2 regions of the Sulfobacillus thermotolerans genome follow, and region 2 is predicted to be linked to the other one. Evidence: predicted binding sites of a transcription regulator. Region 2 holds the regulator's gene; the other holds the start of a gene.

Region 1 (3,415 bases), 1.5 Mb from region 2:
AGGCTCCCCTCTTTTGTTGAGCAAGAACGACTTACATCATCATGTCGCCCATGCCGCCCATACCGCCCATGCCACCCATACCGCCAGGGGCTCCAGCCGCGTCTTTCTTCTCGGGCTTGTCAGCCACTAACGCTTCAGTGGTCAACAACATCGCCGCAATGGAGGCTGCATTTTGCAACGTCGACCGCGTGACTTTAGCGGGGTCAACAATCCCTGTCTTGACCATGTCAACCACTCGGTTGTGAGCCGCATCATAACCCATGTTGCCCTTTTCCTTCTTAATGGCGTCAACAATGACGGAACCTTCCAAACCGGCGTTGTGAGCAATCTGACGCACGGGTTCTTCTAACGCACGGCGAACAATGTTGACTCCAATGCGCTCGTCACCCGATGCCTCAATGGCGTCTACTGCGGGAATGGCGCGCAACAAGGTGGTGCCACCGCCAGCTACAATACCTTCCTCAACAGCGGCCCGGGTTGCGGACAGCGCGTCTTCGATACGCAGTTTCTTTTCTTTTAGTTCTACTTCGGTGGCTGCTCCCACTTGAATGACCGCTACTCCACCAGACAATTTGGCCAAGCGCTCTTGCAACTTCTCACGGTCATAATCAGAGGTCGTGTCTTCAATTTGCTTGCGAATCACTGCGACCCGCTTCTTAATGTCTTCCGCAGAGCCATGACCTTCGACAATCGTGGTCTCTTCTTTAGCAATCTTGATTTGACGTGCCTGACCGAGCATCTCTGGCGTCACATTTTCCAATTTCAACCCGATGTCCTCAGAAATGACCTGACCTCCGGTCAAGATGGCAATGTCTTCGAGCATCGCCTTGCGGCGGTCACCAAATCCCGGAGCTTTCACGGCAACGGCCGTCAATGTTCCACGCAGCTTGTTGACGACCAACGTCGCAAGCGCTTCCCCTTCAACGTCCTCGGCAATAATAACCAAGGGCTTGCCACGCTGAACGATCTTCTCTAACACAGGCAGCAAGTCTTGAATAGCAGAAATCTTGCGGTCAGTAATCAAAATGTACGGATCGGACAAGACGGCTTCCATTTTCTCCGTGTCTGTGACCATTGATCATGGCTGACCTAACACGGTTGTCAACACCCCGCTCTAAAGCGCGACGGGCTTCCTCTTCATAAATGATTTGCTTCGCCATTAACTGTTACCCTCCTAAGCGTTTATGGTGCATGTGGTTAGGCGTGAACCATTGCCGGCACGATTACTGCCAGAACATCTTGTTCCCGCAGCAACCAGTAATCATGATTGTTCACTCTAACTTTCTTTGCTGCTTCCAAGTCGAACAGCACGACATCTTCGGGTCCGACCTCCAAAGGTGCCCGGGTACCATCATTCAAGAGTCGGCCAGGGCCAACCGCTCGAACACGTCCCCGCTGCGGATTCTCCTTCGCGGTGTCGGGCAACACAATCCCCGAAGGCAGTGAATCGTCGTCTGTCATTTCCACTACCAAGTGGTCTGCCAGAGGACGAAGCTCCACAGATGTTCCCTCCTCAGTAATAGCTAACTATGTTTTTTGTTAGCACTCACGCTCAGCGAGTGCTAACGTACCCATAGAGCAGTTTACTCAAAAGGCCGAAACACGTCAAATAATTCTCTTCCCGGCAGAAACCGGAAATATGGCCCTTTACGGCCACCAATCTCGTAAAATCTTTTTAGTTCTACCCTAAACATCATTTTTCATGAGTGGTTTGCCCATGAATGAGGTGCATCGCATGGTCTAAAACAGGAAAAATGACTGGCAAGAGTTCCTCAATCGCACGAGGAGAGCCGGGAAGATTGATGATGAGCGTCATCTTGGCCTGGCCCGCTATCCCTCGAGACAGCATGCCCATGGGGGTGTGGCGCATCGACTCTTGTCGCAGGGCCTCCGCGATACCCGAAATATCGCGGTCGATGACTCGTCTTGTAGCCTCGGGCGTCACGTCCCTGGGCCCTAACCCGGTGCCCCCTGTGGTCAGAATCAGATCAATGCCTTGGTCTATCCACTTCTGCATCTGCTGAGCTAACAGCTCTTCTTCATCGGGCAGAATCTTGCGTTCGACAACTTTGCCAACTTGTTCCAAATGGGTCGCCAAAATTGCCCCCGATTCGTCTGCGCGCTTCCCCGTAGCGCCTTGATCACTACTGGTGAGAATCGCTATGGTCCACATGAGAAGCTCCTTCCCGAAGAAAATGCCCGGAACGGCCTCCGGCCTTTTCCAACAAGACAATGTGCCCAATCTCCAGGGTTCGGTCCATCCCTTTAAGCATGTCATAAAGCGTGAGAAGGCTCGCTGATACCGCGGTTAGCGCTTCCATTTCCACGCCCGTCGGAGCCGTTGTTTCCACCACCGCTTCCACCCGAAAAGCTTCTGATTCAATTTCAATCTGGACGTCTATATGAGTTAATGGCAAAGGATGACACAATGGAATGATGTCACTGGTCTTTTTGGCCGCCATAATTCCCGCCACGCGGGAGACGGCCAAAACGTCACCCTTAGGGATCTGGCCGTTCTTAACCGCTTGGCAAATATCCGGGCGCGCCGATAAATACCCAACGGCACGCGCTAGGCGCCGGGTTGCCGGCTTCTCGCCCACTTCCACCATATGTACTTCTCCACGTTCATTAAGATGGTTTGGTTGGGTACCCACGTATGACCCTCCTACAAATGCATCGCAATCGCCGCAAACGCCTGGGCACCTGTTCGCAATGCGCGCTCATCGGGATTAAACGCTGCCGAATGAATTCCTGTGACGAAATCCGGGCCCACGACGCCAACATGCACGTTTGTGGCGGGCACTCTTTGTGCGACATAGGCAAAATCCTCCGCACCCATCGATGGCCGTGGCAGTAAAACGACAGCAGCCTCTCCCAATTCCTGTGTCAAGACCTGCTGCACCAAACCCGTAAAGGCGGGATCAGCCACCAGCGGAGGATATCCTCGGTGCATAGAAATGACAGCTTCCGCGCGGTATGCTTGCGCGATTTGATGGACCAAATTGTCAAAGCGCTCAAGAGTCCCGTCGAGATTATTGGGTGACAAAATACGAATCGTACCCGTCATCTCTACCGTATCTGCAATCACATTTTCCCGGTAACCCCCACAAATTGTGCCAAACGTCACCACTAAAGGCTCGGTGGGATCTTCTTCGCGGCTCACTAATGTCTGACACGCTTGCACAATCGCCGTTGCCGCGATAATGGCATCCACCGTTTTATCCGGATGAGCCCCGTGCCCGCCCCGGCCTTTAACCGTTATCGAAAAATCATTCGGTGAGGCCATGGCGGGACCGCTGAACAGGCCAACAACTCCTGCGGCAAGATCGCTATCCACGTGCACCATTACGGCCCGACTCACCGGAGGATTGTCTAAAATGCCCGCTTCGATCATCGGCAAAGCGCCTCCCGGTCC
Region 2 (3,415 bases):
AAGTCAACGTCAGATCATAGCGCAAGTCAGGACCTTTTTCCGGACCTCCCCGGCGCCCTTGACCGCCACCCTGCCCAAAAAATATATCAAAAATGTCTCCAAAGCCACCAAAGCCGAAGTCTTGGCCCCCAAACGGATTCCCCGCTTGCGGCCCATCCGCACCGAACTGATCGTAACGGGCGCGCTTCTCGGGGTCACGTTTCGCCATTACTTGATATCCCTCCTCGTAATGCCAGTCCCTGACATCGCTATCCCGTTACTCCGGTAATGCTTCTTCTTCTGTGCTGACCGAAGCGCCTTGCCCTGTCGACACTTTAACCAAACTAGCCCGGAGGACCTGCTCCCGCCATTGGAACCCTTTGAGCAACTCTTCAACGATTGTTCCCTCAGGCTCGGCACTGTCCACCTGCTGGACCGCCTCATGAACCCGGGGATCAAAAGGCAACCCAACGGTTTCAATGGGGGTGACACCAAACCGAGTGAACACTTCATTAAATCCCTTTAGGGTCATTTCTAACCCTGCTCGCCAAGCTTTTGCTTCGCCTTCTTCCGGCATATACTTGAGTGCCCGCTCTAAGTTATCGTAAACGGGTAGAAAATCTTTCAAAATTGCACCCGTGACAAATCCCCTTAGTTCCTCTCGCTCTCGATCCATCCGCCGCCGAAAATTATCAAAATCGGCCTGAAGCCGCACTAATTGATCGTAGCGATCTTGGGCCACTTGCTGCCAATTCGTTGCATCCTCCTGAGGCTCTTGAGAATCCGCAGTCTCTTGCTCCATCTCCTGAGATTCCACGGTTTCCGGCTCTTCCTGGGATATCTCACGTTCGTCAGCCATCGATAATCCTCTCCTTCTCACATTCTACCTTATGCTACACCCAACCGATGTCGCCTCATACGCGCTTTTCGCTGTCACGCCCACCGCAAGGCTTGGGACAATTCGTCCGATACGACCTCTAACACGGTCATCACATAAGCATACTGCATACGCCGCGGCCCGACCACCATCACCTGCCCGACGATTCGTTCTCCCATTTGGTAGGTGGCCGTCACAACACTGCAGTCTTGGATGTCTGCAACCGATGTCTCCGTGCCGATCAGCACGGTTACCCCGCCCGTCATGGGATGAGTTTGGGCCATTTGCTCGACAGCCTTATCTTGCTCTAAAAATCCCAGAACCCGACGAACCTTCTCGATGTCATTAAATTCCGGGTAATTTAAGATGTTTAAGGGGCCCGCCAGGGTCATGCGTTCCTCGTCGCTACCATCGCGGGCTAGCCAACCTAAAGCCGACTTCCACAAAGACCAATGTTGCTTAAGGCTCGTCGACAACGGGTCTAGAATATAATTCTGCAAGTCCCGTATCGCCATGCCCGAAAATTCTCGGGAAAATTCCAGGGCCAGTTCATTTAATTGTGCTAAACTGAGTTCAGATGGAATGGAGACCGTACGGTTTTGCGTCAACCCATCTTCCGTACGCATGATAAGGAGCGCCTGGTCCGGGCCCAGACGGACAAAACGCAGCGCTGAAAAAATGCCGAGTTCCCAAGATGGTGCCAGCACAATCGAAGGATAGCCTGTAATATCACTGACAAGCCGCGCCGTCTGATGCACAAACCATTCCAATTCGCGAATGCGCGATTGATAGGTTGCCCGAATGCGTTCTAGCAAATCGTGGCCAATCGCAGGCCGCGCCATCAACTCATCCACATAAAAACGATATCCTTTATCAGACGGCACACGTCCCGCTGACGTATGCGGCTGTTCAAGAAAGCCCCAGTCCTCCAAATCCGCCATTTCATTACGAATCGTCGCAGGACTAATTCCCAGATTATATTTGCGTGCCAGTGTCCTCGAGCCCACAGGTTCTGCTGAGAGAATATAGTCCTCGGTCAGCACCTGCAAAATGCTGCGTTTTCTCGCATCCATGTTGTCACCTCCCACCCGAATTAGCACTCTAACCACACGAGTGCTAACGTATCCTACTAGCTAAAATAGCGTGCGTCTACAATCACTGTCAAGCACTTGCCGTCTCCTCGACAAATTCTCGAAATACGTAGTTGGCCACGTCAAATCCCCGCGCTGACAACCGAATCCGGTCTCCATCACGCTCGATGAGGCCTTGCTGAAGAAGCCGCCCCAGTGTACGCCCAAAGAGTGCTTCCGGCACGACGCCAAAACGGCGCACAAAGCGCGATCGCGAAAATCCTTGGCACTCCCGCAACCCTAACCAGACGTATTCTCGCATCTCTTCGGGCCGTGCTAACGGCTCCGCTCCTGCTTCAACAGACTCGCCGGCTAAAGATGCTTCGATATAGCGCCTAACCCCGCGCACGTTCCACCAACGCCGTCCGTGCCAGTATCCGTGCGCCCCTGCCCCCAACGCCAAGTAGGGGTTCATGGTCCAATAGAGCCGGTTATGACGCGACCACCGGCCATTTCGGGCATAATTGGAAATTTCATAGCGTTCAAGCCCGGCCCGTTCCATAAAATCGCGACCATAATCGGCCATGTCGGCTGTCGTGTCGGACAGTGGTAACGTCACCTGTCCCTTTTTTAGTTGCGTCGCCAAGGGCGTCCCTTCCTCAATTTGAAGCTGGTACATGGAAATGTGATCCGGTTCCAATTGGCATGCGGCGTCCAAAGTCTCGTGCCACTCCGCCATGGTCTGTTGGGGCAATCCATAAATCAAGTCCAGACTGATATTGGAAAAGCCCGCGGCACGGGCCGCAGATACCGCATCGCGAGCATCCTTTGCCGAGTGAATGCGATTCAAGCGCTTCAAATGATGATCCTGCAACGCCTGAACTCCTAAGGATAGTCGATTCACGCCCGCGTTCCGGTAGGCCTCAAGACGCTTTTTGTCCACCGTTCCAGGATTAGCCTCCATGGTAACCTCGAGGTCAGAGGATACCGTAAGAGGGCTTGTCAACACCTCGTGCAACAGCTCTCCAATGTGGTCAGGACTCACTAAAGACGGCGTGCCTCCACCAAAGAAAATCGAGACTAAGGGGCCACTTGGAACGTCTTGGATGCGTTCCCACTCTCGCATCAAGGCCTTCATATATACGGCATGATCTTGTTCGCCCATCCCTGTAACGGTGTTAAAATCACAATACGTGCAACGGGATTGACAGAAAGGAATATGCACATAAAGGCCCCAGTGGTTGATGGCCGGATCCGTCACTTGTCTTCCACCCGCAAGATGGCCATAAAGGCTTCTTGGGGAATATCGACACTTCCCACCGATTTCATCCGCTTTTTACCCTCTTTTTGTTTTTCCAACAGTTTGCGCTTCCGGCTAATATCCCCACCGTAGCATTTAGCCAAGACATCCTTGCGCATCGCACGGACCGTTTCGCGAGCAATGACGCGCCCACCAATAGACGCCTGCAACGGCACTTCAAAAAGCTGC

What was found. The regulator HrcA, encoded in region 2, represses chaperone genes, less so after heat shock. The targets are predictions, from matches to a motif close to TGTTAGCACTCNNNNNNNNNGAGTGCTAACA.
Region 1: ORD20_RS03890 (co-chaperone GroES) is a predicted target of HrcA. The motif match lies at 1,538-1,568, and genes of this name have one in related genera.

Annotation. Positions count from the first base shown of each region.
Region 1 covers NZ_CP133983.1:772,108-775,522, reverse strand. The annotation lists partial or broken gene groEL (chaperonin GroEL) at 32-1,075, opposite strand; gene ORD20_RS03890 (co-chaperone GroES) at 1,198-1,500, opposite strand; gene ORD20_RS03885 (MogA/MoaB family molybdenum cofactor biosynthesis protein) at 1,694-2,173, opposite strand; gene moaC (cyclic pyranopterin monophosphate synthase MoaC) at 2,145-2,654, opposite strand; gene ORD20_RS03875 (M20 metallopeptidase family protein) at 2,666-3,415, opposite strand, start outside.
Region 2 covers NZ_CP133983.1:2,283,349-2,286,763, reverse strand. The annotation lists gene ORD20_RS11830 (DnaJ C-terminal domain-containing protein) at 1-208, opposite strand, end outside; gene grpE (nucleotide exchange factor GrpE) at 257-838, opposite strand; gene hrcA (heat-inducible transcriptional repressor HrcA) at 913-1,929, opposite strand; gene hemW (radical SAM family heme chaperone HemW) at 2,018-3,187, opposite strand; gene lepA (translation elongation factor 4) at 3,184-3,415, opposite strand, start outside.